2 regions of the Stenotrophomonas sp. 96582_Sma genome follow, and region 2 is predicted to be linked to the other one. Evidence: predicted binding sites of a transcription regulator. Region 2 holds the regulator's gene; the other holds the start of a gene.

Region 1 (15,523 bases), 800 kb from region 2:
CGTCGAACATGTAGCTGCCTTCGCCGCGCTGGAAGATCTTCGGCGGGTCGACGTAGTGGACGGTGTCGCCGAAGGAACTGTAGCGGGCTTCGTCGGCCAGCAGCTGCGCGTCGGAGGCGGCGGCGTCGGCGTTCTTGTCAAAAATGTTCATGCAGTTCGGTTCCGTGAAGGACGTTCGAAAGAGGTAGCGGGGGCGTGCTTGGAAGGGAGTGCTCAGGCGGTGGCCAGCAGCAGGGGCAGTACGGCGGGCTGCGGGCTGGCGTCGATACGACGTGGCTGCAGCAGGCTGCCATCGAGCAAGCGCGGCAGCAGTGCGATTGCATCGTGGAAGGTATCGATGGCGGCATGCTCGATGCCGGCATGGGTGCAATGGGTGATCAGGCGACGCTTGGCGAACACGAAGTCGGCATCTTCGGAGACGCAGAAATCCGAACTGCCATCGCCGATCATCAGCACACGCGGTGCTTCGTTGGCGCGCGCCTGCGCAGCGCAGGTGCACTTGCAGGTGCCGCTGCGGCAGCCTTCGGCCTGGTAGGGCGATTCCAGTTCCCAGTGGTCATCGCACCAGCGCAGGTGGTTGGCCACCACCGGCAGTTGCGACAGGCCGTGGTTGGCGAGGATGCGGTGGATCGCATAGTCCAGGCCGTCGCTGACGATGCGCAGCGGCACGCCCAGCTGTTCGGCACGGCTGACAAAGGCGGCAAAGCCCGGATCGATCTGCACCTGGTCCAGGTGGGCGTCGAGCGTGGCCGGGTCCAGCTTCAGCAGCCTGACCTGGCCCTGCATGCATTCGCGCGAGCCGATCTCTCCCGCTTTCCACTGGTCTTCCAGTTCCTGCCAGCCCGGCTGGCCGTATTTCTCCAGCAGCGAGTCAATGACATCTTCGAGGCTGATGGTGCCGTCGAAGTCACACAGGATGCTCCAGTGCATGGGCAGGTCCGTCGATGAAAGGAACGTCCGGCGCGATGCCGGGCCAGGCTCAATGTAGGCAGGCAGCCTTTCTCGTTCCTTTCCTGTTGAAAGCCTGCATTGCAGGGCGCGGAAAGCGTTCAGGAAGGTGCATGGATGAATGCGTGAGGCGCACTCCATCCGTGCGTCCTGGCGTCACGCGCGGGCCAGTGCCCGCAGTATTTCGGCGGTCTCTTCACGGGTCTGCCAGGCGCTGTTGCCGAGGGTCAGCATGCGTGCGGCGAAGTCGCGTGCGTTGGGCATGTCGTCCTGCGGCACGATGCCGCGCAGGTAGGCATAGCCGGGCAGGGCATGGATGAACATGCGGCTGGCGCCAAGCCCGCGTGGCCACAAGTCCTTCAGTACCGCATCGCGGGCGCGTTGGCTGGGCAGCAGCAGCATTAACAGTGGCCAGGTGCCACCGCTACCGGCCAGCCCATCGACCACCTCAACGGCGGGCAGCTGTGCCAGCTGCACCCGCAGCTGCAACGCACGCAGCCGACCGGCCTGAAGGAATGCCGGCAAGCGCCGCGCGGCATGCGCGCCGATGTTCTGCCGCCACTGGCTGACCCGGTGCTGCGGGATATCCAGCGGGAAAATGTCACCGACCGCATCTTCCAGATCGCCACGCTGAAGCGCATTGCGCAGTGGATTGCCATACACCAGTGACAGCAGCGAAGGGCGATAGCAGGCAGCAAGGCCCAGCAACTGCAGGCTCCGCAGCAGCTCCCAGCGCAGGCTGGAGCGAACGTGCTGGACGGCATGTTCGGCCAGCGCAGCACGCAGTTCGTCATCGCGGCTGACCAGCAGGCCGCCTTCATGCAGGCTCAGGCCCTTGCCGGCGGCCAGGCTGAAGAATCCGATATCGCCGCGCAGGCCGACACTGCTGTTGCCGACCCGTGCGCCGAGTGCCTGCGCGGCATCTTCGATCACCCAGGCGCCGGCGTTGCGGGCGACTTCGCAGGCCAGCTCGACATCGGCAATGCGCCCGCCCAGGTGGGTGGGCAGGATCGCCAGCGTGCGCGCATCGGCCAGCCGCTTAAGCTGGCCGGGGTCGAAGTCGAAATGACCGCGCCGGGTATCGCACAACTGCACGCGCAGGCCCAGGCTGTGCACCGCGATCGGCACCAGCGGGCAGGTATAGGCCGGCATGATCACGGTGTCGCGCTTTGGCGCACGCTTGCGCAGCGTGCGCAGGGCGATCAGCAGCGCGTGCGTGCCGGAACAGGTCAGCTGCAGCGGCGGTGTGCCGAGCTGGCTGGCAAGGATGTCACGCAGGTCGCCGCCACCGGGAAGGAAATCGCTGGCCTGCATCGGCAGGCCGGCGGTTGGTGGCAGTTCGCGCGCGAACAGGCTCATCGCAGCGCGCTCACGGGGTGCTTTCGGCAGGGCTGTGCGGGTCGTGCGCCTCGGCGCGGCCGAGGCAGACGATGCCGGCCACGATCAGTACCGCACCGAGCAGATGGTGCAGGGTCAGCGGCTCGTTCAACAGCCACGCCGACAGCAGCAGCACGCTGATCACTTCCAGGTGCGAGGCAGCAAAGGCGGGACCGATCGGCGCATGGCGCAGCAGGCTCATCCAGGTGAAGAATGCACCCACGTAGCCGAGGATGGCGCCGTAAACCCACGGCTGCGACAGCACGCGCAGCAGCCAGGCGGTGTTGGCCTCGACCGGCAACGCGGCGTCACCGGCGTACTTGAAGCACAGCTGGGCCAGCGTGTCGAAAGCCATCAGCAGCGGGAAGCCGATCACATACAGGCGCCTCATGAGCCGGCCCCCACCACGGCTACGCCGGCGGTGACCAGCAGCATGCCGGTCACCCGCAGCGGCGTGAGTTTCTCGCGGAACAGGAAACGGCCGGCGATCATCAGCGCGACGATGTTGATCGAGCCCAGCAGCACGCCCTTGGACAGCGGCACCAGCGACAGGAACGCGATCCAGGCGACGAACTCAAGCACGTAGCAGGCGATGCCGATCCACAGCCAGGGACGGCTGAGCATGTGTTTCCAGCGCTGCAGTCCTTCGCCCTCCTGCGGATCGCTGGCGGCGGCCTTGAAGGCGAGCTGGCCACCGGTATCGAGCACGACATTGGCCAGCCACAGCAGCGTGGCAAGTGCCCCCATGTCAGGCCACCGCCTTGAGCACGCCAGTGCGTTCACCGATTTCGGTGAAGAAGCGCGCGCTGCGGCGGATCACATCGCGGCGTTCGCGGTCGATGGTGATCATGTGGTAACTGTCTTCCAGCACCACCAGTTCCTTCGGGCCGCTGACCCGCGACATCACCAGCTCGGCGTTGCCCATGCTGGCCACGTCGTCCTCGCGGGCGTGCATCACCAGGCACGGCGCGGTGACCTGGTGCAGGTGGCGGCGGGTCCAGTTGCTCAGGGCGCGCATTTCGGCCAGGGCGTGCCAGGGGTTGCCCGGCAGGCCGGCGGCGGCGCTGTCGCCGGACAGCATGGCGGCACTGACTTGTGCACGCAGGCGCTCGTCACGCAGGCCGTACGGCGGCTCTTCCATGAATATGCGGTCGCGGCCGATGTTGAAGCGCTTGAACCACGGCAGCAGGAACGAGAAGCGGGCCACGGCGGGGATGTTCCAGCCGTCATAGCGGAAGGTGGCGCCGTACACGCCAACCCCGGACACCCACTCGGGGCGACGTGCAGCCAGTGCCAGCGACAGCACCGCGCCCATCGACAGGCCGCCGACGAACAGCTGGTCGACCTTGCCGCGCAGGGTTGCCGCCGCATCTTCCACGCCCTGGTACCACTGTTCCCAGGTGGTCGCCAGCAGGTCATCCACGCTGCCGCAATGGCCGGGCAGCTGCACGCCGTGCACGGTGAAACCGGCGTTGTTCAGCCCTTTGCCCAGCATGCGCATTTCCGCCGGGGTGCCGGTCAGGCCATGGACCAGCAGCACGCCCTGTGGGCCACCGGGGAGGAAGAAGTCGTGCGATTCGGTCACCTGGCGGCTCCGGGACGGCAGTGGGGATGGCAGGATCGCAAGCGCGATTTTCGCCAGCCTTTCAGCGCCCCGGGCCGGGTCAGGGCGCCTTCAGCAGCGGCAGCGTGATGGCGACTTTCAGTCCGCCACCTGGGCGGTTCAGGAAGCTCAGGCGGCCGCCGAAGTGCTCCACCGCCTCGTGCGCGATGGCCAGGCCGAGGCCGGTGCCGCTGGCAGCGGTGCCCGGCGCCCGGAAGAAGCGCTCGCCCAGCCGTGGCATCACGTCGTCGGGCACGCCAGGGCCGTTGTCTTCCACATACAGTTCGACATCATTGTCGTCCAGCGCGTGCACGCCCACCGTGACGGTTGCATTGCGGCCGGCATAACGCAGGGCGTTGTCGATCAGGTTGTCCAGCGCTTCCTGCAGCATGGCGCCGTTGCCCAGTACACGCAGCGGATGGGGACTGCCGCGGTAGCCCAGATCGATGCCATCGCGGATCGCCTCCGGTACGCGCATGCCGACCCACTGCGGTACCAGCTCGCACAGGTCCAGTGCCTCCACGGTATCGGGCACGGTCTGCGCCCGGCTCAGTGCCAGCAGCTGGGTGCTGACCCGCGCGGTGCGCTGGTTGAGCCGGCGGATGTGCTGCAGCGCCTCGCGCACTGTATCGGGGTCGCCATGTGCCAGTGCCTGGTCCACATGCAGGGCCATGCCCGCCAGCGGCGAACGCAGCTGGTGCGCGGCATCGGCGATGAAACGGTTCTGCAGGGTGATCATTTCCGCCTGGCGGGCAAACAGATCATCGATGGTGCTGATCAGTGGCTGGATCTCCTCGGGCACGTCGGCATCGGAGATCGGCGCCAGTTCGCCGCGGCGCTGGGCCAGGCGGGTCCTCAGCGGGGTCAGGATACGCAGGCCATAGGTCACGCCGAACCAGACCAGCGCTGCGGTACCCAGCGCCAGCATGGTCATCAGCGGGATGATGATCATCAGGATCTCGCGCGCACGCTGCCGGCGGTCGGCCATGCTCTCGGCCACGGTCACCGCCAGCTGGTCCTGCGGATCGTTCATCGCCTGCGTGCAGACGGTGGCCATGCGCACCTGCTGGCCATTGAGGTTGCCGTCGTACAGCGCCGGATGCACGCCGGTGCAGTCCTGCGAAGGGGCGTACGGGCTGAAGTCTGCATTGCCGCTGAGCGTACCCATGCGGCTGCTGTCGACGTTGAAGTAGCGATGGCCGTCGGGGTCGTACTCGATCAGGAAGCGCGCCTGCGGAGACAGGTCGCTGGTCACCGGCATGGTGCTCAGCATCTGCGCGAACGAATGCGTGTCGTCGATCAGGTTGCGGTCGTGGATGCGGTTGGAATAGTCCAGCGCAACGTAGTAGGCCAGGATCGTGTTGAACGTGAGCAGGCCCAGCATCGGCAACGCCAGGAAGGCGAGCAGGCGCCGACGCAGGCTGGGTGGTCCACTGATCACGGGGCGCTGTCGTCCTGCGCGTCTTCCAGCATGTAGCCCAGCCCGCGCACAGTGCGGATGCCCATGCCGCCGGGCTGCAGCTTGCGGCGCAGGCGGTGCAGGGCGATGTCCAGGCCGTTGTCGGTGAGGTCCTGGCCCCAGTCGCACAGCGCTTCCACCAGTTGCGCGCGCGACACGATGCGCTCGGCGCGTACCGCCAGTGCCGACAGCAGGCCGAACTCGCGCGCGGTCAGTTCCAGCGACTGGTCGTCGATCCACACCCGGTGCCCGGCCAGATCGATACGCAGGCGGCCGATGCGCAGGTCCGGGTTGCCATTGCTGGTGACCCGCCGCAGCTGCGCACGCACGCGTGCTTCGAATTCGTCCAGCGCGAACGGCTTGACCAGGTAGTCATCGGCGCCCAGGTCGAGCACGCGCACGCGTTCGGCCAGGCCATCGCGGGCGGTCACCACCAGCACCGCCAGGCCATCGCCGCGCTGACGCAGGCGCTGCAGCACATCGCGGCCATCCAGCTGAGGCAGGCCCAGGTCCAGCACCAGCAATGCGTACTGGGTCGAGCCCAGTGCCGCGTCGGCGTGCGCGCCGTTGTCGACGTGGTCAACCACGTGCCCCTGCCGGCGCAGCGAGGCGCACAGGCCGGAGGCGATATCCGGGTCGTCTTCAGCAATCAGAACGCGCATGCGCGGGGGCTCCTGTAACGGTCAGGCCCACCGGATGGACGGGGTGGGCCTCTCTCGGCTGCCGAGGGTAGCCGCAAACCGGGTGAAGGTGGAGCGCGCCGCCGCCGCCCGGTGCCGTCGCGCTGTCCCTTCATTCAGTCCTGCAGGCCCGGCTCACCCGGCGCCAACGGCACCCGCGAGCCATCCAGCAGGCCACGGCTGAGCCTGCCATTTTCGATGAACAGCAGTTCGCCGTTCTCGCCGTTCTTGATGCTGCTGTCGATGGCGATCACGCGGTCGCCATGGAAGCTGCTGACGTGTGGCATCGAGGTGTGGCCGACCACGATGCGTTTGAGCTGCAGGCGGTCGAGTACGGTCTGCACCCCCGCGGTGTCGAGGCGGCCATCGAAGTAGCCGCGGTACCAGATCGGGCTGGTCTTGCCGTCATACAGCGGTGCGGTGGCCGGGTCGGCCTTTACTTCGGCCTTGGGCAGCCCCAGCGACGCCTGGTAGGCCGCATTGGTGCGCGCCGGGTCCAGCGCCAGCTGCACTGCCTCGGGCGAAATGCCGCCGTGCAGGAACAGGGTGTCGCCGATCTTCAGCAGCACCGGGCGGGTGCGCAGCCACTGCCCGATCACCGAATCGGCACCGTACAGCTGCGGGTAGCTGCGGCCGAGCAGCTGCGCGCTGCGCAGGTACTTCGGGTTGACGTAGCGCAGGTCGTCGTACAGCACCATGGTTTCGTGGTTGCCGAGCACGAAGTGCACCGCGCCGCCGGCGGCGGCCGCCTGCAGCTGCAGGCCATACAGCAGCCAGAAGGCCTCGGTCACCTGCGGGCCGCGGTCGAACACATCGCCGGCGATGACCAGCGTGTCCTTGCCCAGCGCCCAGCGATCCTGGGCATCGATGACCTGGTGGGCGCGCAGCAGGCGCACCAGCAGCCCGTACTGGCCATGGATGTCGGACAGCGCAACGATGCGCGGCACGGCCGGCAGCACGGAAACCGAAGGCGCATTCGGGGCAGCCACGTGCACCGAGTGCTCGTAGCCGCAGCGCGGGGCGATGTCGGTACCTGCGGCCTGCGTGGCAAGCGTGTGCGACTCGACCTTGTCGTCGCAGATCCACTTGGCCTGCAGCTGGTCGCCCTGGCGGAACACATAGGGGCCATCGGCCTGCACGTGGTCGGCGGGCGCGGCAACCTCGCGGGCCTGCGTGGTTGCTGTGGCGCAGGCCAGCAGCGGCAACAGCAGGGCGGTCAGCAGGGAAGGGCGATCGCGCGACATCGGCGGCATCCAGTGGCGGAAAGGTCTGATGCTAACCGGCGCGGATGTTCGTCGGTGTGCGCGAATGGGCGGATCAGGTGTCGCGCCCGTCGTCCCTGAGCTTGCGCACGCGGGTGGCGCTGGGCTGAAGTGGCTGGCCGTCGCGCCCGCGCGGCTGCATGTAGGGCAGTGGCCGCCGTGTCGCCGATTCGATCAGCTGTGAATGGGCTTCACCGGCCTCGAAGCGATGGCGTTCACCCCATTGGCGCAGCGCGACCAGCAGCGGGAACAGTTCCTGGCCAGCGGCGGTGAGCACGTATTCCTGGTAGGCCGATCCATCGGAGGCCGGCTGCAGCTGCAGGACGCCGGCCTCTACCAGCCGGCGCAGGCGGTCGCTGAGGATGTTGCGCGCCGCGCCGAGGCTGCGCTGGAAATCACCGAAACGGGTGACGCCATCGAAGGCATCACGGATGACCAGCAGCGCCCAACGGTCACCGAGCAGATCGGCGCTGCGGGCGACGGGGCAGGGGCTGTCGGTGTGCATGGTGGACCTCTCTGATGTGGTTGCAGTTTAAAACCAATGGCAGTAGCCTGCATCAAGTTTCAAATTGCAACCACATCATGAGTGCCATATCACTTCCCCGCCCGCTGCTGGTCCTGCTCGCGGTTGCCGCAGGTGCCAGCGTTGCCAACGTCTATTACGCGCAGCCGCTGCTGGATCAGCTTGCACGCGCCTTTGCGCTGGACCGGGCCATGGCTGGCGCGGTGCTGGCTGCTACCCAGGCCGGTAGCGTGCTGGCGTTGCTTGGCCTGCTGCCGCTGGCGGACCGTGGTGACCGGCGACGCCTGCTGCGGCTGCAGTTGATCGCATTGGTGCTGGCGCTGCTGTGGCTGGCAGCGTCACGCACGGCGGGCTGGCTGTTGTCGGGCATGCTGCTGGCCGGCTTGCTGGGCACGGCGCTGACCCAGGGCCTGATCGCCTATACCGCCATGCTGGCACCGCCCGAGCAGCGCGGTCGCGTGGTCGGTGTGGTGCAGGGCGGCGTGTTCATCGGCCTGCTGCTGGCGCGCGTGGTGTCCGGTACGGTGGCGGCGGCCTTTGGCTGGCAGATGGTCTACCTGTTGTCAGCAATGGTGATGGCGGGGTTGGCGGCGCTGCTGTGGCGGCGCCTGCCCCCAGTACCGGTGCCGTCGGTTCCCCCACGCTGGCGCGAGCTGCTGGGCTCGATGCTGGCCATGCTGCGCCGCGATCGAACGCTGCGCGAGCGTGGGCCGCTGGCACTGCTGCTGTTTGCCGGCCTCAATGTGTTCTGGGCGGCGGCACCCTTGCCGCTCTCGGCGCCACCGCTGCATTGGTCGACCGCCGCCATCGGTGCACTGGGCCTGGCCGGGGTGATCGGTGCGCTGCTGGCGGCGCGGGTAGGGCACTGGATGGACCGTGGTTTCGCGCATCCGGTCAGCGTCGGTGCGCTGTTGTTGATGCTGGTTGCGTGGTGGCCCTTGCTGGGCCTGCCGCAGTCGCTGTCGTTGCTGCTGTTGGGCGTGATTGTGCTCGACCTGGGTGGGCAGGCACTGCACGTATCTAACCAGGCATTGCTGCTGCGCGCGCCGGCTGAACAGCATGGACGCCTGGTGGCTTTGTACATGCTGTTCTATGCGGTGGGCAGTGGTGCCGGTGCAGCGGCCGGGCCGTGGATGCAGGCGCGCCATGGCTGGCCGGCGGTATGCCTGTTGGGGGCGGTCATCGCGTTGCTGGCACTGCTCTGGTGGGCAGCGTGGTGGGTGGTGGCGGTGAAAGCAGCGGCCGGCGGCCGTATCGGTAGTGCCGGCTGTCAGTAGAGTCGACTGTCAGTCGACTGCTCTTCGCCCTGCGTGCGAAAAACCCCGCGGTGCGCGCGATAGTCGACCCGCGGTCGACTCTACCTGTCCTGCCGTCATCGCTGCAGTGCGCGCCGTCCCGGCGCTTCCTGCAGGTCCGCACTGGCCACCACCACGCGGTTGCGGCCGCTGCGCTTGGCCTCGTACATTGCCGCGTCGGCACGGGCCATCAGCCGCTCGTAGTCCGGATGGCCGTCGTGGCCGGCCACGCCGATGCTGGCGGTCAGTGCCAGCACCTGGCCGTTGGCCAGTGCCACCGGCGACTGTGCGATCTGCCGCCGCAGGCTCTCGGCGATCACGGTCGCCTGCGATTCGCTGGCAGCCACCAGTACCACCACGAATTCTTCGCCGCCATAGCGGAACAGGTAGTCGCTGCCGCGCGTGAGCTGGCCGAGCAGGCCGGCGACGTGCTGCAACGCGCGGTCGCCGGCATCGTGGCCGTGGCCGTCGTTGATTGCCTTGAAGTGATCCAGGTCGAGCAGCAGCAGCGAGAATGGTGTGCGGTTGCGTGTGGCCAGCTCGATTTCCCGGCGCAGCACGGTGGGCAGGAAGCGACGGTTGAGCAGGTTGGTCAGCGCGTCGCTGCCGGCATCCAGTTCGCCGATGCGCTCGAACAGCAGTGTCATCAGGGTGCGGATGGCGGCCAGGTCCTCGCGGATGGCCGGCAGCACCGCCAGTCGCTGCGCCGGAGCATCGCCGCTCGCGCGCTGCAGGTGGCCATCAATGCGGGCCATCAACTGGCCCACCTGCTGCGTTTCGCTGCTTTCGCCGAAGCTGGGGATGCCCTTGTGGGTGAACCACAGGCCGAACTCCGAGGTAGCCAGGCTGGCGTTGTCGCTGGCCTGCACGTGGCCGGCCAACGCGTAGAGCAGGGCGTTTTCCCAGTCCAGCAGCAGTGCGCGCTGGCGCTCGCGTTCGGTACCGACGTTCTGTACCAGCGAGAACAGCCGGTAGGCGGCGTCGGCACGGGTGGAGCGCTCGCGCGCGTGGGTGTAGGCCAGGGTCATGCCTTCCATGGCGATATCCATGATCGCGCTGAGGCAGTCGATGGCGGCAAATGCGGTGTCGCTGTCCGGTGCATCGTCGCGCAGGCGCACGAACAGTTCGTGCTTGAGCACACGCGCACCGCGGGTAACCAGGTCGACCGGAATGCCGACGCGGGCGTGCACGTCGCCGATGATCCGCTGCGAGGCCACGGTGTTGGCGATGCCGCTGGCATCAGTGGTCAGCAGCTGCGCCAGCCAGCGCTGCATGGCCGGCTGCAGGCGCTGCTTGACCTGGTCGTGGGACAGGAAACGGCGCGCACGGGTGTCCTGCAGCAGTACTTCGTAAAAGCGCTGGGCCAGCGCGGGTGGGGCATCGGTAGCAGCGGCCGTGAGCAGCGCGGTGGCGGCAGGGCCGGCCTGCAGCAGACACTGCTGCCAGGCCTCGGCCAGCGGCTGGCTGGCATCGTCCAATTGGGGTGGTTCCACGTCGATCTCTGACTGCGTACGGCAAACCACGGGTATCGGCCGCGGCGGCATACGGTTGATGGCGGGTTAGCCGGCCAGTTTACGCGCGGTGCAGGGTTGCACGGTGCGCAAACCACATCGGCGCCGCTGCGGCAATGAGTGAACGCATTTGAGAATCAATCGCATTGATGGGAGAATGCGCGCACGGAACGGGCTGCAGGTGCCTGCTGCAGGACTGCTCCGCCTCCCCCTCGTCGTTGCCTCAAGCCCTTTGCCAGAGGCCCCGTAGCCCTGCCAGAAGGTCCTGATCATGTCCCCTGCCGTTGTCCTTTCGCCGCGCCCGCTGGCGCTTGCCGTTGCCGCCCTGCTGGCCGGCAGCGCCCTGACCGCCCACGCCGAAACCGACGCCACCGATATCGACACGGTGCACGTCACCGCCTCGCAGATCGCGCGCCAGGCCCTGGGTACCTCGACCATCACCGCAGAGGACATCGCCAGGCGCCCGCCGGCCAACGACATCGCCGAGCTGCTGCGCACCATGCCCGGCGTCAACCTGACCGGCAACAGTGCCTCGGGCCAGTACGGCAACAACCGCCAGATCGATCTGCGTGGCATGGGCCCGGAAAACACCCTGATCCTGGTCGACGGCAAGCGCATCGGTGCGCGTGATGCCGTGCGCATGGGCCGCAGCGGTGAGCGCAATACCCGCGGCGATACCAACTGGGTGCCGGCGGAAATGATCGAGCGCATCGAAGTGCTGCGTGGCCCTGCAGCGGCACGTTATGGCTCGGGTGCTTCCGGTGGCGTGGTCAACATCATCACCAAGCGCCCGACCGGCGACCTGACCGGCGCGGTCGACCTGTATGGCCTGGTGCCCGAGCACAGCGCCGAAGGCGGCAGCGAGCGCGTCGGCCTGCAGCTGAGCGGGCCGATGACCGACACCCTGTCGTTCCGCCTGTACGGCAATCTCAACAAGACCGACGCCGATTCGCTGGAACTCAATCGTGACTTCGCGACGAATCCGAACGCGGTGCCGCCGGCCGGTCGCGAGGGCGTCAAGAACCGCGATGTCAACGCGCTGCTGCGCTGGGACGTGACCGCCAACCAGGTGGTCGAATTCGAAGCCGGCACCAGTCGCCAGGGCAACATCTATGCTGGCGACCGCGCGGTCAGCACCACCGGTACCTCGACACCGATCGATCTGGGGGCGTTGGCCGAGCAGCAGGCCGAGACCAACCGCATGTACCGCAACACCGGCGCGATCACCCATCGCGGCCGCTGGGGTGATGTGACCTCGCGGGTAACGGCTGCAGTGGAGGCGGTGAACAACTCGCGCATCAACGAAGGCCTGGCCGGTGGCCCGGAGGGCAGCTTCAACGGCACCGACTGGTCGACCTCGCGCCTGCGCAACTACCAGCTGGACGGCGAAGTCAGTTTCCCGACCACGCTGGGTGGTGCCGAGAACATCTGGACGCTGGGCTTTGAATACCTGGACAGCCGCCTGACCGACCCGTACTCGATGAGCCAGTCCAGCAGCAGCGGCGGCGGCATCCCGGGGCTGTCGGCCGATCGCGCACGCGGCAAGTCCGACGCGCAGACCACCGCCGTGTTCGTGGAAGACAACATCTACCTGGGCGAGCGCTGGATCGTCACCCCGGGCCTGCGCTTCGACCACCACAGTCAGTTCGGCAACAACACCAGCCCCAGCCTCAACGCGCAGTTCCGCATCAACCGCGACTGGGTGGTGAAGGGCGGTATCGCCCGTGCATTCAAGGCGCCGAACCTGTACCAGTCGAATCCGGACTATCTGTATTACACCCGGGGCAATGGCTGCCCGAATGCACTGCCGAGCCTGGGCGCCGGCTGCTACATGCGCGGCAACTCGGACCTGAAGGCGGAAACCAGCCTGAACAAGGAACTGGGTATCGAGTGGGCACCGCAGAGCGGCTGGCAAGCGTCGTTGACCTACTTCCACAACGACTACAAGGACAAGATCCAGGCCGGGTACAACCAGATCGGGCTGACCGCCGACACCAAGGGCCGCATCTTCCGCTGGGAGAACGCACCCAAGGCGATCGTGCAGGGTCTGGAAGGCAACCTGGTGGTCCCGCTGCTGGGCGAGCAGGGCAACCGCCTGAAGTGGAGCAACAACTTCACCTACATGGTGGAGAACGAGAACAAGAGCACCGGCCAGCCGCTGTCGGTGATTCCGAAGTACACCGTCAACACGATGCTGGACTGGCAGGCCACCGACAAGTTGTCGCTGCTGCTGACCGGCACCTTCTACGGCAAGCAGAAGCCGGCCACCACCAACATCAACAATGATCCGCGCTGCACCGGCACCTGCGATCCGTCGATCGCGCTGCAGGACCGTGGTGCGTACAACATCTGGGGCGTGAGCGCGCGCTACAAGGTGACCGAGACGGTCAGCTTCGGTTTCGGCGTCAACAACCTGGCCGACAAGCGCCTGTTCCGCGAGGCCAACAGCAGCGATGCCGGCGCGGCGACCTACAACGAGCCGGGCCGCGCGTACTGGGCCAGCCTGCGCTTCGGGTTCTGACCGCAGGCGGACGTCGGTCCGCTGCGTTCGCCAGGCGTGGCCTGGCGTTGCCGGCCGCGCTCCGGTAGCACCGGGCCATGCCCGGTGAGGGACCGCGTGGCCTGCAATGTTATAAACACCGTGATAGTTTCCCAACGCCCTCCGGCGTAGCCTGCCTCCCATCGCAAAGGAGCTGTTGCCATGGGCCACGACCACGATCACCTGCCATCCGAGATCCGCCACGAGAAACCCTTGTGGTGGGCACTCGGCCTGACCTCCACCTTCCTCGTCGTCGAGGTGGTGGGCGCGTTCTGGACCAACAGCCTGGCACTGCTGTCAGACGCAGCGCACATGGCCACCGATGCGCTGGCGCTGATGATCGCACTGGTCGCGGTGCGGCTGAGCCGGCGCCCGCCGGACGCGCGCCGCACCTACGGCTATGCGCGCCTGGAAGCGCTGGGCGCGATGATCAACGGCGCGATGCTGTTCGTGGTTGCCGGCTATATCCTGTGGGAGGCCATTGGACGTTTCCGCGAGCCGCAGGAGATTGCCTCGTCGGGCATGCTGGTGATTGCCGCGGCGGGCCTGGTCATCAATCTGATCTCGATGCGCCTGCTGCAGGCCGGCAGCGGCGAGAGCCTCAACGTGAAGGGCGCCTACCTGGAAGTGTGGGCAGACATGCTCGGCTCGGTGGCCGTGATTGCTGGCGCGCTGTTGATCAAGTGGACCGGCTGGAAGCCGATCGATCCGATCCTGGCGGTGCTGATCGGCCTGTGGGTGTTGCCGCGCACCTATGTGCTGATGCGCGAGGCGATCAACGTGCTGCTGGAAGGCGTGCCCAAGGGCATGGACGTGGCCAAGGTGCGCAACAGCCTGTCCGGCCACGCTGCGGTACTGGACGTGCATGACCTGCATGTGTGGGCGCTGGCCTCCAGCACCCCGGCGCTGACCGCGCACATCGTGATGCGCGACGGCACCGATGCCGATGCGCTGCGTCGTGATCTGGGCGGGCGCCTGCACGATGACTTCGGCATCGAGCACGTGACACTGCAGATCGAAGCGGACCACTGCGGCGAAGCCTGTGGTGAGCCGGCGCCGGCCAAGGCCGGCGAGCACGAGGGCCATGAAGGCCATGACCACGGCGAGGACGCGCAGGGCCACCGCGGCCACGTGCATCGCTGAACGAGGATGGCGACCGCGCCGGGTGATGCCCGGTGCGGTCATTCGTCCCGTCGCGAGGCCAGCCGATCCGCCAGCCGGGTCGGTTCCGGCAGCCGGTACCCGCGCAGGGTGCGCTGTACCCAGTCCAGCGCGGTATCCGCACTGACCCGATGGCCACCGGCCACGAACAGCGGCTTGCAGCGAATCTTGCTGCGCAGCACCCAGCCCAACTGTTCATCGCCATCCAGCAGCGGCGTATGCGCACCGGCCTCGGCGCCCGGTTCGACGAACCTGCCCACCAGCTTCGACTTGGCCACGCCGATGCTCGGCAGGTCGGTGACCACGCCCAGATGCGCGGCCACGCCCAATCGTCGCGGGTGGCTGATGCCATGGCCATCGACGAACACCAGGTCCGGCGTATGCGGCAGCAGCGCCAGCGCGGCCAGCAGTGCCGGCAGCTCGCGGAAGCTGAGCAGTCCGGGGATATAGGGCATCACCGTGGGGATGCGCGCGATCTCCTGCGCCACGGGCTGCAGCGTCTCTGCGTCCAGCAGTACCGCCGCGGCGCGGGTGATGGCGCCATCGTCCTCGAAGCCGACATCCAGCCCGGCCAGCCAGCGCACGTTGCGTGGCAGGCGGTCCTGGCGCTCCACGCGGCCAGCCAGCTGGATCTGCTGCTTGCGTGCCGCGGCGACGCTGCCTTCCCAGCGCCCGGGGTCGATCACCGTATTCATTGGTCACAGCATCGCATGCGCGGTGCCACGGCCCGGTGAGCGGCGCCCGGGGCTACAATGGCGGCCTGCCTTTCCTCGCGTTGGAGACCCTGCAGTGACCCGTAAACTCGTACTGTTGCGCCATGGCCAGAGCCAGTGGAACCTGGACAACCGCTTCACCGGCTGGGTCGATGTCGACCTGACCGAGCAGGGGCGCCGGGAAGCGGCTGCCGCGGGTCGCCTGATGCGCGAGGAAGGCCTGCAGTTCGACGTTGCCCACACTTCCGTACTCAAGCGTGCCATCCACACCCTGCAGGGTGCACTGGCCGAGCTGGAACAGGACTGGCTGCCGGTGAACAAGTCCTGGCGCCTCAACGAACGCCATTACGGCGGCCTGCAGGGCCTGGACAAGGCCGAGACCGCCGCCAAGCACGGCGAGGACCAGGTCAAGGTGTGGCGTCGTTCGTACGATATCCCGCCGCCGGCGATGG
Region 2 (15,523 bases):
CTTCCATTGCACGTGCGGCAGCGGTGGCTTCTTCCACCAGCGCAGCATTCTGCTGGGTGGTCTCGTCCATCTGCACCACGGTCTGGTTGACCTGCTCGATGCCGGCACTCTGTTCCTGCGACGCTGCGGAGATCTCGGCCATGATGTCGGTCACGCGCTGCACCGAGGCGACGATCTCGCCCATGGTGCTGCCGGCCTGGTGCACCAGGCTGGAACCTTCGGCGACCTTGCCGACGGAGTCGTCGATCAGGCCCTTGATCTCCTTGGCGGCCGCAGCCGAGCGCTGGGCGAGGGTGCGCACTTCGCTGGCGACCACGGCGAAGCCACGGCCCTGTTCACCTGCGCGGGCAGCTTCCACTGCAGCATTCAACGCCAGGATGTTGGTCTGGAAGGCGATTCCGTCGATGACCGAGATGATCTCAGCGATCTTCTTCGACGAGGCTTCGATGGCCGACATGGTGGTGACCACCTGGCCGACCACTTCACCGCCCTGCGAGGCGACGCCATGTGCGCCGATGGCGAGCTGGTTGGCCTGGCGGGCGTGCTCGGCGTTCTGGCGCACGGTGGAGGTCAGCTCCTCCATCGACGCGGCGGTTTCTTCCAGATTGGCGGCCTGCTGCTCGGTGCGGCGCGACAGATCGCTGTTGCCCGACGCGATCTCGCCAGCGGCGAGGGTGATGCTGGACGCGCTGGCCTGGATCTGGCCGACGATCTGCGTCAGCTGCGCGACGGTGGTGTTGGCGTCGTCACGCATGCGTGCGAACACGCCGTTGAACTGGCCGTCCATGCGCGCGGTCAGGTCGCCGGCGGCGATCGACTGCAGCAGCTGCGAGAGCTGGCCGAGGTTGCCGTCGGCCACCTGCATCATGCTGTTGAGCTGCTCGATCATCACGCGGAAATCGTGATTGAAACGCTGCGCATCACCGCGCTGGCTGAAGTCGCCGGCTGCGGCGGCCGAGGCCAGCTGCTGGATCTGCGTGTTGATGGCCAGCAGGCTGGCCTTGGCCGCATCCATCGACTCGTGCAGGATCGCGCGGCTGCCGGGCAGGCGGCGTGCGTCCGGGGTGAGGTTGCCGGTGGCGTACTGGTTGAGCACGTCGATGGCATCGCGGATCGCGTCGAGATGTTCGAAAATGACCGTGTTGATACCGCTGGCCAGCTGCCCATAGACGCCCGGGAAGTCTTCCGGAATGCGGTGGCTGATGTCCGGACCGGCGTGCATCTGCGCCATCAGCTGGGTCTGCTCGGAGAAGCGGCGCAGCATCGCGGTCATTTCGGTAGTGGCGGCCAGCATCTTGCCGGCTTCGTCCTTGCTGGTGGCCTGGGTGCTGACGCTGAGATCGCCACGGGCAACGGCCTGGATCGCGTGCACGGCCTTGCCGAGCGGGCCGGTGACGGCGCGCGAGATGACCGTCGCCAGCGCGGCCGCCACTAGCGACAGCAGCACGATGCAGCCGATGATGGCGATCATGCTGGCGCGGTGGGTGGCATTTGCATCGGCGATCTTGGCATCCATCAGGCCGGCGATATGGGTGCCGAGGGTCTTCATCGCAGCGAACAGGTCACGGCGGGCCGGGCGCGACTGTTCGTCGGAGATCTGCCGCGCCAAGGTGCCGTCGCCTGCCGCGACGGCTTCGCGCATGGCCTTGTTGGCAGCGAAGTAGCGGTCCAGCTGCACGTTTGCCGCAGCGTACAGCTCGCGCTCCTTGGCCAGGGCTGGCAGTGCCGAGTAGGCGGCCAGTTCGTCATGTACGGCCTTGGCGGTGTCGTCCATGCGCTTGTAGTAGTCGGCCACCTTGTCAGGCTGGTCGAGCATGCTCAACAGAGCCAGCTCGTAGGTGCGGAACTCGCCGAGTTGCGAGCGCGCCTCGCCGAGATGCTGCACCGAGGGAATATCGTTGCTGGCCATCTCGCCCAGTTGCTTGTTGGCCTCGTTGAGCCGCAGCAGTGCGAATGCGCCGAGGACGAGGGTCATCAAGGTGGTGAGGGTGAACCCCACGGCCAGCTTGCGGGCGATGGGCAGATCGTGGAACCACTTCATGCAGGGTGCTCCAGGTGGGCAGGGCGCCGGCGTCGTTGCGTCGGCTGGGGGGGGGGGTGCAGAGCGAACGGTGGTGCCCGGTGGGGGTTCGGTGACGGCCGTCAAAGCGAAATAGCGGCGCAGTTCGGATGGACTTTATGGACGCAGATCACATTCGGTTGCGTAGGGATGACGTCGCGAAAGTGGTGCCATGACAGGGCTTTCGCTTGAACGGCAAGGTTGCGCCCGAAACCTTCGTGCAGACGGAGTTCACGGTATGCCTGGCGAAGCGAGCGCGGTCAGATCGTGGCCGTGCGCGCAAACGAAAACCGCCGCCCCGAAGGGCGGCGGCTCAGTGCACGCATTCAACGTGGATCAGGCGGCCTGCGGCATCCGCAGCGAACGCACCAGACCGCCGATGTCGACGATCAGGGCCACGCGGCCATCGCCAAGGATGGTGGCACCGGATACCCCGCCGATGCGGCGGTAGTTGTTCTCGATGTTCTTCACCACCACCTGCTGCTGACCGACCAGCTCGTCCACTTCCAGCGCAATCTTCTGGCCATCACCTTCAACCACCACCACCAGCGATTCGCTGCCCGGTGCGCGGTTGCCGTAGCCGTAGTACTCGCTCAGCGACAGGATCGGCAGATACTCGCCACGCACGCGCAGCACGCGGCCTTCGCCGGCCATGCTGCGGATGTCCTCGGCCTGCGGCTGCAGGGCCTCAAGCACATAAGCCAGCGGCAGGATCAGGGTTTCACCGGCCACCGCCACGGTCATGCCGTCGAGGATGGCCAGGGTCAGCGGCAGGCGGATCAGCGTGCGGGTGCCAGCGCCGAGGCTGCTTTCGATCTGGACCTCGCCCCCCAGCGCCTGGATGTTGCGGCGGACCACGTCCATGCCAACGCCACGGCCGGACAGGTCGGTGACTGCATCGGCGGTGGAGAAACCCGGCTGGAAAATCAGGTCCCAGACCTGCGAATCGGTCGGGTTGTCCGGCACCGCCAGGCCGCGTTCGGTGGCCTTGGCCAGGATCTTGGCGCGGTCCAGGCCGCGGCCGTCGTCGCTGACTTCGATGACGATATGGCCGCCCTGATGCGAGGCTGCCAGGGTGATCGTGCCGGTCTCGTCCTTGCCCGCACCGCGACGCACGTCGGGCATTTCCAGACCGTGGTCGATCGAGTTGCGCACCAGGTGCACCAGCGGATCGGCGATCTTTTCGATCAGGCCCTTGTCCAGTTCGGTGCCTTCGCCGACGGTGCGCAGGCGGACCTGCTTGCCGAGACGGCTGGACAGGTCGCGGACCAGGCGCGGGAAGCGGCGGAACACCGCATCGACCGGCAGCATGCGCACGCCGATCACCGCTTCCTGCAGATCGCGGGTGTTGCGTTCAAGCTGGTCCAGGCCGGCGAACAGGCTCTCGGCGTGGACCGGGTCCAGCGCGTGCGAGACCTGCTTGAGCATGGCCTGGGTGATGACCAGTTCGCCGACCAGGTTGATCAGCGCATCGACCTTGTCGACGCTGACCCGGATCGAGGTTTCGGCTTCCTGGCCGCCAGCGCTGCTGGCAGCGGCGGCGGGTGCCGCCGGTACAACGGCAGCCGGTGTGGAAGGGGCGGGTGTGGCGGGTGCCTCGGTGGCCAGGCTCGGCGGCGCAGCCGGACGGATGTCCAGTTCGCAGTCGTCCAGCACCCAGGCGAAGGTGTCTTCGATCTTGCTGCGCGGCACCTTGCCGACCAGGCCGAGATCCCACGCCAGGTGGGCCTCCAGCGGGTCGAGCTGGGCGAAGCCGGGCAGGCGTTCCATGCGCGCGGCGACCTGCAGCGAACCGAGATGTTCCAGTTCGCGGATGATGCGCAGCGGGTCGTTGCCGCTCATGAACAGCGATGGCGCCGGGGTGAAACCGATCTGCCAGGCTTCCGGCGTATCGTCCACCTTGGCTGCGGCGGCCGCGGGGGCGCTCGCTGCGGCCTCCCCGGAAAGAACCGCCTCCAGGCGCGCCTTCACCGCAGCAACTGCGGCGGGATCGGCGGCCTGGCCGTGTTCGGCTTCGCGCAGCAGGGCGCGCAGCACGTCCACCGAGGACAGCATGGCGTCGACGGCGTGGCCTTCCAGCGCCCGCTTGCCGGCACGCAGCTCATCGAGCAGCGTTTCCAGCACATGGGTCAGGCCGGCGATCGCATCGAAGCCGAAGGTGCCGGCGCCGCCCTTGATCGAGTGGGCGGCGCGGAACACCGAATTGATGATCTCCGCGTCCTGCTGCCCCGATTCCAGGGCCAGCAGGCCAGCCTCCATCGCGTCGAGGCCTTCGCGGCTCTCCTCGAAGAAGGTGGCGTGGAAGCGTTGCAGGTCCATGCTCATGGCAGTGGTGGTCCAGAAGCGAAGAAGGGGAGCGGTGGCGGGCGATCAGCCCAGCACTTTCTGCACGGTGGCGACCAGCTGTTCCGGATTGAACGGCTTGACCAGCCAGCCGGTGGCACCGGCGGCCTTGCCTTCGGACTTCTTGTCGGCGGCCGATTCGGTGGTCAGCATCAGCAGCGGCGTGAACTTGTAGTCCGGCAGCTGGCGCAGTTCGCGGATCAGCGCGATGCCGTCCATGTTCGGCATGTTGACGTCGGTGACCACCGCATTGAAGCGCTGGCCCTTGGCGCGACCGAGCGCGACCGCGCCGTCTTCAGCTTCTTCGACGGCAAAACCGGCCGAGGTGAGGGCGAAGGACACCATCTGGCGCATTGACGCCGAATCGTCCACCACCAAGATACGTGCGCTCATGCAGCGTTCTCCACAGATTTCAGGTTGTCATGGGTTACGTCCAGGCCCAGGGCCTGGGTGACGCCCAGCAGGCGCGCGGCGTCACGGAAGGTTGCAGTGCAACCGTGGAAGCCGGTGCCGAGGCCTGCCTCGCGGCGGGCCTGCACGAACGCACACAGCACCTGCACGGCGGCCGTGTGGATGCGGGCGACCTGGCTGGCATCCAGGGTCAGCTCGCCTGCCTGCGCCACCAGCGGGGCGAGGCGGTTCTTGAGCTCGGTGGTGCTCTCGATGCCGAGATCCCCACCCAGTTCGACAGTGCTCATCGTTGCTCCGGACAAACGGTTCCGTGATCCATAACGGCACCCCGGCGGGGTTCTTTAGGGGAATCGACGCGGTGCGTCGATGCGGTCGCTGTTGAAAAGGGGACGGAGGGGATTAAGTCGCAACTGGCTCGGCGCTTTGCGCCGATGCGGTGCCTGTCGGGGACGCAAGGCGTTGATCCGTTGGATCAACACCTTACGTCCCCACTGCGTGGTCGCCGTTGCCGAGGGTGGCTGCGGAAGAGCCTGGTCGATTGCGACTTAATCCCCTCCGTCCCCTTTTTTTCCGCTCAACTCAGCAACCGGGTGGCATCCAGCAGGATCATCGGGCGCTGGCTGACCCGGGCGACGCCACGGAACAGGTCGTTGGAGATCTGGCAGATGCGCGCGGTATCGGGCGGTTCGATCTGCGAATCGGTGAGGTTGGCGACATCTTCCACTGCCGACACGCGCAGGCCGATGGTCTCGCCGTCTTCCTCCAGCACCACGATGCGGGTCTGTGAGTCGTCTTCGGCGGCTGCGGCGCCCAGGTGCAGGCCGAGGTCCATCACCGGTACCACCTGGCCACGCAGGTTCATGATGCCCAGCATGGCCGGCGCAGTGCCGCGCAAGGGCAGCAGCGGCACTGGCAGCACCACTTCCTGCACTTTCAGCAGTTCCAGTGCATAGGCCTGGGTGCCGCAGCGCAGGCGCAGCCAGCGCGAGGTGCGCTCGCCGGCGCGTCGGTTCTGTGGATGCGGGCTGCTGGCGGGCCGATGTGCCTGTGCCTGCAGCTCCTGCCAGCTGCTCGGGCGGTTGCCTGCTGGCGCGTCCACGGCCACGCGCGGGGGCGGCGCGGCATCGGTGCGTGCAACTGGAGCGGGTGCTGCGACCACGGCCGCTGGTGGCGCAGGAACGTCCTCGCCGCCGGCTGCGGCCTCGAACGCGGCCTCCAGGCCGGGGCTGTCGGTGTGGGCGAGTCGATGGCTGTCGGCCGGATCGGTCTCGTAGATCACTTCGTCCGGCAGGTCGTCCCATGTAGGTTCCGGGCCGGACTTGGCGGTGGCGGGAGCAGTGGCCGTTTCGTGGATCACCTCGTCAGGTAGGTCATCCCAGGTCGGTTCGCGCGCGGGGGCGGCGACAGGCATTGCGGCGGCCTCGAAGGCGGCCTCCAGTGCTGCGTCGTCCTCTGCCGCGGCAGCAGCAACAGTCTCCGTTTCGTAGATCACTTCGGCGGGCAGATCGTCCCAAGTGGGCTCGCGCTCAGCCGTTGCGGCCGCCTCGAAGGCGGCTTCGAGTGCGGCGTTGTCGACGGCAGGCGCAGCGGCGACGGTCTCGGTTTCGTAGATCACCTCGGCCGGCAGGTCATCCCAGGTCGGCTCGCGTTCGGCGTCGGCTGCAATTGCTGGGCACGCTTCGTCGCTCGCCGGCGGCGGTGCAGCCGGTGGTGCCGCGGCGATCGCTTCGCCCAGCAGTTCGTCCAGGTAGTCGTCCAGTACACCGGTGCTGTTCATGCGGCCTGCTCCAGAGCACGGGCATCCTCGCCGAGGATCCAGTTCAGCGCGCGGCGATAGGCGGCCAGGCCGCGACCCGGGTAATCCTCACCAACGCTCGGCAGGGCCAGGCCGGCGGCGTTGCTGATGCGGGTGTCGATCGGAATCGCGTCTTCCCACACACGGGTGCCGTGACGATCCTGCATCGTGCGCAGCGACTCGTTGCCGGCGCGGGTGCGGCGGTCGAACAGGGTCGGCAGGATCGAGATCGGCAGCGGGCGGCGGCGCGAGCGTTCGACCATCTCGCCGGTGCGGACCATGCCATCCAGGCCATGCAGGGCCAGCGGCTCGGCCTGGGTGGGGATGATCAGGCGATCGGCGGCGGCCAGCGCATTGATCATCAATAGGCCGAGGGTGGGCGCGCAGTCCAGCAGGATGTAGTCGTGCTGGCCCTGGTGGCGCGCAAGCGCATTCTGCAGCGCCAGGCCAAGGCCAGGCTGGTTGGCGCTGCGGCGTTCCAGCGTGGCCAGCGCGGACTGTGCGCAGACATAGTCCAGGCCATGGATGCTGCTTGCATGGCACAGGCTGGAAAGATCGGCGGGCGGGGCGCCGAACAGCTCCAGCACGCCAGCCGGCGGCGGGTCCACCGGTACGCCGAACGCGCGGCTGAGCGAGGCATGCGGATCGAGGTCGATCAGCAGCACGCGATGGCCAAGTACGGCCAGTCCGCGGCCGAGGGCGAGGGTGGTGGTGGTCTTGCCGACTCCGCCCTTCTGGTTGGCGACTGCCCAGATGCGCATCGGTTTACTCCTTCATTGCCGGGGGAACGGCGGCGCCGACGCGGCTGCCAGCCGGCACCGGCGGCAACTTCACCGGTGCGATGGGGTAGGTCGGGGCGGTAGCCGGAGTTGCCGCGGCTTGTTCGGTATCGGTGTTCCGGGTGGCACCGGTGGCTGCGTTCAGGCGCTGACCGAGCGGGTCCACCGAGTGCGAGGTGTCGGCCAGGATGATGACCATCACCCGGCGGTTGCGGTTGCGGCCCTGCGCGCTGTCGTTCTCTTCGCGCGGGCGGAACTGGCCGTAGCCGACCATCGCCAGCCGCGACGGCTGCACGCCCTGGTCGGCGAACAGGTGCACCACGCTGGCCGCGCGCCCGGCCGACAGTTCCCAGTTCGACGGGAAGGTGGCGGTGGCGATCGGTACGTTGTCGGTGTGGCCTTCCACGCGCACGCTGTTGGGTACGTCGCGCAGGACCTCGGCCAGGCTGGCCAGGGTCTGCCGCGCATGCACGTCCAGCGCCGCCGAGCCGGTGGGGAACAGGATGTCGCTGTTGATCTCGACTTCGATCCACAGCTCGGTGCGGCGCACGCTGATCATGCCGCGGTCGATCAGCGGCGCGAGCGCGGCGGTCAGGCGGTCGGCGATGCTGTTGAGCTGGCGCTCGGCGCGCGCGATCTGCTCCTGGTTGTGCACCGAAACAGGCATACGCATCTGCGAGGCCATCGACGGCAGCAGGGTCGGGTCGTGCGACGGCGCAGGCGCCGAGGGCCCGATCTTGGTGCCGGACTTGATCACCGAGGGGCTGTCCCAGCCGCCACCCTGCACCTGCTTGTTGCCGACCTGTACCGGATTGATCGTGCGCGGCGCGCCCCCGAAGGCATCGGTCAGCGCGTCGGCCATGATCCGGTACTTGCCTTCGTTCACCGAGGAAATCGCGTACATGACCACGAAGAAGGCGAGCAGCAGCGTCATCAGGTCGGCATAGGGGATCGCCCATGCTTCGTGGTTGGCGTGCTCTTCGTGGTGCTTGCGGCGGGCCATGTCAGTGCAGGAAGCCGGAGAGGTTGGTTTCGATGTTGCGCGGGTTTTCGCCCTGGGCGATCGAGATCAGGCCTTCAATGACCATTTCGCGGTCGCGGGTGTTGTGCGAGATCACACTCTTGAGCTTGGCGGCCACCGGCAGGAACAGCAGGTTGGCCGAGGCGATGCCGTAGATGGTGGCGGTGAACGCTGCGGCGATGCCGTGGCCGAGCTTGCTCGGGTCGGCCAGGTTCTTCATCACCGCGATCAGGCCAAGCACGGCACCGATGATGCCCAGCGTCGGTGCATAGATGCCCATCGCTTCGAAGACCTTGGCACCGGCCTGGTCCTGGTGTTCCTGGCTGCCCAGTTCGATTTCCAGCATGTGCCGCATCGATTCGGGTTCGACGCCGTCCACCAGCAGCTGCAGGCCCTTGCGCAGGAACGGGTCCTGCTGTGCTTCCACCTGCGATTCCAGGCCCAGCAGGCCCTGGCGGCGGGCGATGTTGCTCCACTCGACGATCTGCTGGATCAGTTCGCGGCGATCGCTGTGCGGCGGGCGCACGACCCAGCGTACGATCTTGAAGGCATGCTTGAACACCGCCGGCGAGGTATGCAGCAGGATCGCGGCGACGGTGCCGACGATGACGATCACGAACGCCGCAGGCGACCACAACGACGCCAGGCCGGCGCCCTTGAGGATGCTGCCGCCGACCAGCGAGGCCAGGGCGAGAAAGAGTCCAATGAGGCTGAGTCTATCCATGGTTCCGGTATCGGCGTGTATGAATGGGACTTGAGACACCGGTAGATCGCGTACAGACGGTGGTCACAGTTTTCGGGGCGCCGGGCATGGCCCGGTGGGGTTCATCGCAGCCCGTCCACGTCCAGGATCAGCGCCATGCGACCATCGCCGATCAAGGTTGCACCGGCATAACCGCGCAGGCCGCGCAGCGCTTTCGGCAGCGGCTTGATGACCACTTCCTCACGCCCGCGTACCTGGTCCACGACCAGCCCGAAGCGCGCTTCGCCAGCCTGCAGCACCACGATGGTCAGCAGCGGCGAGGCGGCCGGCGTCACATCCAGCCACTGGCGCAGATCGACCAGCGGCAGCGTGTGCGAGCGGCGGTCGAGCACGGCACGGCCATCGAACCAGCCCAGCGAGGTGCGCGGCGCGTGCAGCACTTCCATCACGCGGGCCAGCGGCAGCGCATAGACGTCCTCGCCGGCCTGCACCAGCAGGGTCGGCAGGATCGCCAGGGTCAGCGGCACGCGGATCAGGAAGCGGCTGCCACGGCCCAGTTCCGACTGGATCTGGATCTGGCCGCTCAGTTCGCGGATGCGTGACTGCACCACGTCCATGCCGACGCCACGACCGGAGATGTCGGTGACCTGCTGCTTGGTCGAGAAGCCGGGCAGGAACACCAGGTGCAGGCACTCCTCGCTGCTCAGGCGCGCGGCGGCTTCCGGATCGATCAGGCCCTTCTCGCGCGCCTTGGCACGCAGCTTTTCCGGGTCGATGCCGGCGCCATCGTCCTGCACCTCGATGCTGACGTAGTCGCCTTCCTGCTGTGCGGACAGGCGCACATGGCCCATCCGTGGCTTGCCCTGTGCCTCGCGCAGGTCGGGCATTTCCACGCCATGGTCGATGGCGTTGCGGACCAGGTGCACCAGCGGGTCGGCCAGCGCTTCCACCAAGTTGCGGTCGAGCTCGGTCTCGGCGCCGATCAGTTCCAGGTCCACTTCCTTCTTCAGCGAGCGGGCGACGTCGCGGGCAACCTTGGGGAAGCGCGAGAACACCTTGCCCACCGGCTGCATGCGGGTGCGCATCACTGCCGACTGCAGGCGGGCGGTGGCGATATCCAGAGTGGACACGGCCCGGTCCAGCTCTTCATCGCGCAGGCGTGCACGCAGGGTCTTGAGCCGATTGCGTGACAGCACCAGTTCGCCGATCAGGTTGACGATCGCGTCCAGGCGCTTGGTGTCCACGCGCACGGTATGTTCGGCCTCGGCCAGCGGCTTGGCGGCCGGCTTCGCCACCGGTGCCGGTGCGGCGACCGGGCGCGGCGCTGCGATCGGTGCCGGTGCCACCACGGCCGCAGGCTTGGTGCCCGGTGCCGCGCCACCGTGCAGCTGGTCGAGCAGGGCTTCGAACTCGTCTTCGCTGATCAGTCCGTCGTCGGCCTTCTTCGCTGGCGCGACCGCGGTCGGCGCGTTGCCACCATGCAGTTGGTCGAGCAGAGCCTCGAATTCGTCGTCGGTGATCAGGTCGCTGCCACCCGCGGTGGGTGCTGCTGCGGCGGCGGGTGCAGCCACGGCACCGCCGTGCACGTCGAACTGTGCGATCAGGTCCGGCGGCGCATAGCCCGGCTCGGTGCCGGAGGAAACCGCGTCCAGCATCGACTGCAGGTAGTCCAGCGATTGCTGGGCCGCGTCGAAGTGGTGGGCCTGCAGCACGGCCTGGCCGGCACGTGCGGCGCCCAGCGCCTCTTCAGCGGCATGGCACAGCTCGACCATGGCGGTGACGCCGAGGAAGCCGGCGCCGCCCTTGAGCGTGTGGTAGCCGCGGAACACCGCGTTGAGCTGGTCGCTGTCCTGCGGTGCCTGCTCCAGCGACACCAGCTGTTCGCCGAGGCGATCCAGGATCTCCTGCGCCTCGATGATGAAATCGGCAGTGATGTCGTCGGATACCGCGCTCATGCTTACAGCCCCAGATCCGACAACAGGTCGTCGGCGTCGTTCTGCGAGACCGCGTGGCGGTCCAGTCCCTTCAGTGCCGGCCCGGCCAGTTCCGGGTCGGTGCGATGCTGTTCCGGCGGCAGGCCGAGCGCGCCGAAGCCTTCGTGCACGCGGCGGACGATGCCGACCACGCGACGGATGATCTGCCCGGTCAGGTCCTGGTAGCTCTGGGTCAGGGCGATCTCGGTCAGGTTGTGGCGGATGCGCTCGAGCTGCGCGTCCTGGCCCGGCTGCAGGCCTTCGGCGCGCAGCTGTTCGGTCAGGCTGCGGCATTCCTCGGCCAGGTCCAGGGTGCGGTGCGTGGCCTGTTCTGTCATCGCCACCACGTGGTCCAGTCGCGCGCAGGCGTCGTCCAGTTCGCCGGCTTCGCTCGGCACGGTCGGCAGTTCGCCCAGCGCCTGCCCCAGCTCGCGGGCCAGCCGCGAGAGGCCGCTCATCATCGGCTGCGTGCGCAGCGCGACCAGCCCATCGATGCGCTGCCGCCAGGCGGCCTCGTCACCGGACTCGAGTGCGTCCAGGGCCTCCTGCAGGCGCAGGGCGAGGGCGTTCTTGTCGACCGTGGTATCCATCAGGCGCTGGCCGCCAGGCGTTCGAAGATCTTGCCGAGCTTCTCTTCCAGCGTCTGCGCGGTGAACGGCTTGATGATGTAGCCGTTCACGCCGCTCTGGGCGGCTTCGATGATCTGCTCGCGCTTGGCTTCTGCCGTGACCATCAGCACCGGCAGGGTCTTCAGCTTGGCATCGGCACGGATGGCCTTGAGCAGCTCGATGCCGGTCATCACCGGCATGTTCCAGTCGGTGACCACGAAATCGAACGGCTGGCTCTGCAGCAGCGACAGCGCGGCATGCCCGTCCTCGGCTTCGGCGGTATTGGTGAAGCCCAGATCGCCCAGCAGGTTCTTGACGATTCGACGCATGGTCGAGAAGTCGTCGACGATCAGGATGCGCATGTTCTTGTTCAAAGCAGAATTCCTTTGTTGTTCATTCCGGACGGCCGGGGGCAGCCGCCTCGGGGATGTTCATTCTTCGAGGCCTGCGTCGGCAGCCTCGAACAGCTTCAGCCGGCCACGCAGGCGCAGTACCGCCTGGCCGTGGATCTGGCAGACCCGCGACTCGCTCACGCCGAGCACCGCGCCGATCTCCTTCAGGTTCAGTTCCTGCTCGTAGTACAGCGAGAGCACCAGTTGTTCGCGCTCGGGCAGGTGGCCGATGGCCTTGCCCAGCTCGCGACCGAACTCACCGCGCTCCAGTACCTGCTGCGGGGTCGGCCCGCCCTGGGCGACGGTGTCCAGCTCGCCCTGGTCCTCGATGCGCGATTCCAGGCTCAGCACCTGGCCACGTGCAGCGTCTTCCATCAGCCGCAGGTACTCAGGCAGCGGCATCTCCATCGCGGCGGCCACTTCAGTGGCGCTGGCGGCACGGCCACTGCTCTGTTCCAGGCGGCGGATGGTGGCGGCGGCATCACGTGCACGGCGGTGCACCGAGCGCGGGACCCAGTCACCACGGCGGATCTCGTCGATCATCGAACCACGGATGCGGATCGAGGCGTAGGTCTCGAAAGAAGCACCCTGGTCGGCGTCATAGCTGCGCGAGGCTTCGATCAGGCCCATCATGCCGGCCTGGATCAGGTCGTCGACCTCGACGCTGGCCGGCAGGCGCGCGGCCAGGTGGTGGGCGATGCGCCGCACCAGGTCCGAATGCTGGGCGATGACTTCGTTTGCCGCCGAGCGCTGCACTTCCCTGTACTGGGCTGCGCCTTTCATGCCGTCACCCCACGCTGCTTGAGGATGCGTTCGAGGAAGAACTCGACGCCGCCACGCGGTTCGGTCGGCGCCTGCCAGCGCGCGGTACGGCGCGCGATCTCGGTGATCGCCAGCGCCGCCGGGCTGGACGGATAGGCCTTCACCACCGGCTGCTGGCGCTGCACCGACAGGCGCAGCCAGTCATCCTGCGGCACGCAGCCGAGGTAGTTCAGCGAGACATCGGCAAGGAACTTCTCGCAGACGCGGGTCAGCTTTTCGTACAGCACGCGGCCCTCGTTCGGGTCGCGCACCATGTTGGCCACCACCTGGATGCGGTCCACGCCGCGCTCGCGCGACAGCACCTTGATCAGTGCGTAGGCGTCGGTGATCGAGGCCGGCTCGTCACAGACCACCACCACGGTGTCCTGTGCGGCCTGGCAGAAGGTCAGCACGCCATCGGTGATGCCCGCGGCAGTGTCCACCACCATGATGTCCAGCTCGCGCTCCAGCTCGGAGAACACGTTGACCAGGCCAACGTGCTCAGCCGGGGCCAGCTCGGCCATGTGCCGGCGGCCGGATGCGGCCGGGACCACCAGTACGCCGTTCGGGCCTTCGACGATGACGTCGTCCAGCGAACAGCGCCCGGCGACCAGGTCGGCCAGGGTAAAGGTGGGGTTCAGGCCCAGGATCACGTCGATGTTGGCCAGGCCGAGGTCGGCGTCCAGCAGCAGCGTGCGCTTGCCCATGCCAGCCAGGGCCACGGCCAGGTTGGCCGACACATTCGTCTTGCCCACGCCGCCCTTGCCGCCAGTGACCGCAATGGTGCGCACAGGGCCGAGCGGCTCGCTGCGGGTGGCCGACAGCGGGAAGGTCTTGGTCAGCTTGGCGTACTCACGCGACGGCATGGTTCAACTCCGGGTTGCAGGGCATATCGGCCGCGCGGCGCAAATCTTCAAGGCGAAGTACAAGATTGGCTGCACTGGCCCGGTGCAGGTCCTCCGGGACGTCCTGGCCATCGGTCACCCAGGTGATCGGCAGGGCATGGTCCACGGCCACCGACAGGGCGTTGCCGAAGCGGCCGGTCTCGTCCAGCTTGCTCAGTACCAGGCCCTGCAGGTTGGCGGCGCCGAAGCGGCGGACCACCTCGTCCATGTCGCCGAAGCTGGTGTTGGCCGGCAGCACCAGCAGGGTGCGGACCTGGCGGGCGGCACGCAGCCACTGCAGCTGGGCGGCCAGGGCGCGGTCGCGCGGGCCCAGGCCGGCGGTGTCGATCAGCACCAGCTTGTAGTCCTTCAGGCGTTCCAGCAGCTGGTCCAGGTCGGTGCCGCTGTTGGCCTCGTGCACCGCGATGCCGAGCTGGCGGCCGTAGCCGTACAGCTGCTCGCGGGCACCGATGCGGGTGGTGTCGGTGGTGACCAGGGCCACGTCACGCGGCGCGTGCTTCTCGGCGAAGCGCGAGGCCAGCTTGGCGATGGTGGTGGTCTTGCCGGCGCCGGTCGGTCCGACCAGTGCGATCACACCACCTTCTTCCAGCGGGTCGACCGGGGCGATCGGCAGCTTGCGCGAAATCAGCCCCAGCATCAGGCCGCGGCCTCGATGGGCCTCGGTCTCCAGCGGGATCTGCATGGCCACGTCGCGGGCCAGGCCGGCATCGAAGCCATACTCGTCCATCAGGTCCAGCGCGGTGGCGCGCACCGGGCAGCCGCGCAGGCGCTCGTCGGTGAAGCGGTTCATCTCGCGCTCGATCACATGGCGCATGCCGGCCACTTCCTGGCGCAGCTGGCGGATCTCGGCGTCGTCCTGGGCCACCAGGGTCAGTGCCGGGGCTGGGGCCAGCACGGGGGCAGCGCCGGTTTCGTCGCTGGCTTCGACCGGTGCCGGTTCGCTGGCGACGATCCCGGGTTGCGCTTCGGTCACGGCAGCGGTAGGCAGCGGCGGCGGCTGCACGGCCGACGCCGCGCATTCGTGATGCGTCTCGTGCGGCGGGTCGATCTGGAAGCGGGCGCGGTTGGCCGGTGCGGCGGTGCTGGGCGCCGGTGCGACGATGGCTTCGGCGAACGGAGCGAAGGGCTGATCCGGCAGCGCCGGTTCGTTGACGGCGGCGCGTGCCAGGGTGGCGGCGAAGCCGGTGCTGCCGCGGGTCGGCACGATCTCGTCGGCGCTGTCCAGGGTGCGGCCGGTGGCGCCGACCGCAGCGCGGGCGAGGGCAGCCACGGCCGAGGTGGTTGCGGCGACCGGTTCCGGTGCCGGGGTGTTGCTGCGGCGGCGGGTGACCGCGGCGATCACCGCGTCGGCGGCGGTGCGCGGCTTCGGCGCCGGCGGCGGAGCGATGTCACGACGCGAGGCTTCCAGTGCACGCTGCACGGCGCTCTCGTCGTAGTTGGCGGCGGCGACGATCTCGATGCCTTCCTCGATCCGGCGGTTGGACAGGATCACGGCGTCAGGACCATGTTCCTTGCGCACCAGGTTCATGGCCGAGCGCATGTCGGCGGCGACGAATCGTTTGATTTTCATGCTGTGGTCACGGGACGAAGACGGCGGGGTGGCGGTCGGAGAACTCGGGTGGTCGGTGGTCTGCACGGTGCGGGTTCCCCTTGGTATCTGTCTGTTGCGTTGGTTCGAAAGTGGTGTCTGTTTTCTGGCGCATCGGAGGGCGGCGTCAGCTGATCGTTCCGAC

What was found. Region 2 encodes FliA, which starts transcription of late flagellar genes. Its sites were predicted from a motif close to TAAAGTTTNNCNNNCNNNGGCCGATAA; they were not measured.
Region 1: the regulator FliA is predicted to act here: its motif matches at 10,673-10,699, upstream of ACZK2R_RS06175 (GGDEF domain-containing protein).

What each region holds. Positions count from the first base shown of each region.
Region 1 is NZ_CM151122.1:1,323,794-1,339,316, forward strand. It holds gene ACZK2R_RS06120 (aspartate aminotransferase family protein) at 1-151, opposite strand, end outside; gene ACZK2R_RS06125 (MtnX-like HAD-IB family phosphatase) at 214-930, opposite strand; gene ACZK2R_RS06130 (DegT/DnrJ/EryC1/StrS family aminotransferase) at 1,105-2,307, opposite strand; gene ACZK2R_RS06135 (DMT family transporter) at 2,318-2,716, opposite strand; gene ACZK2R_RS06140 (EamA family transporter) at 2,713-3,072, opposite strand; gene ACZK2R_RS06145 (alpha/beta hydrolase) at 3,074-3,910, opposite strand; gene ACZK2R_RS06150 (sensor histidine kinase) at 3,990-5,369, opposite strand; gene ACZK2R_RS06155 (response regulator) at 5,366-6,049, opposite strand; gene ACZK2R_RS06160 (metallophosphoesterase) at 6,184-7,311, opposite strand; gene ACZK2R_RS06165 (winged helix-turn-helix transcriptional regulator) at 7,385-7,834, opposite strand; gene ACZK2R_RS06170 (MFS transporter) at 7,912-9,129, shown strand; gene ACZK2R_RS06175 (GGDEF domain-containing protein) at 9,225-10,640, opposite strand; gene ACZK2R_RS06180 (TonB-dependent siderophore receptor) at 10,930-13,179, shown strand; gene ACZK2R_RS06185 (cation diffusion facilitator family transporter) at 13,360-14,340, shown strand; gene nfi (deoxyribonuclease V) at 14,379-15,053, opposite strand; gene gpmA (2,3-diphosphoglycerate-dependent phosphoglycerate mutase) at 15,148-15,523, shown strand, end outside.
Region 2 is NZ_CM151122.1:2,124,903-2,140,425, forward strand. It holds gene ACZK2R_RS09860 (methyl-accepting chemotaxis protein) at 1-2,041, opposite strand, end outside; gene ACZK2R_RS09865 (chemotaxis protein CheA) at 2,396-4,384, opposite strand; gene ACZK2R_RS09870 (response regulator) at 4,430-4,795, opposite strand; gene ACZK2R_RS09875 (STAS domain-containing protein) at 4,792-5,100, opposite strand; gene ACZK2R_RS09880 (chemotaxis protein CheW) at 5,388-6,590, opposite strand; gene ACZK2R_RS09885 (ParA family protein) at 6,587-7,369, opposite strand; gene motD (flagellar motor protein MotD) at 7,374-8,390, opposite strand; gene ACZK2R_RS09895 (flagellar motor protein) at 8,392-9,132, opposite strand; gene ACZK2R_RS09900 (chemotaxis protein CheA) at 9,234-11,066, opposite strand; gene ACZK2R_RS09905 (protein phosphatase CheZ) at 11,069-11,674, opposite strand; gene cheY (chemotaxis response regulator CheY) at 11,674-12,066, opposite strand; gene ACZK2R_RS09915 (RNA polymerase sigma factor FliA) at 12,124-12,867, opposite strand; gene ACZK2R_RS09920 (MinD/ParA family ATP-binding protein) at 12,864-13,751, opposite strand; gene flhF (flagellar biosynthesis GTPase FlhF) at 13,738-15,360, opposite strand; gene flhA (flagellar biosynthesis protein FlhA) at 15,506-15,523, opposite strand, start outside.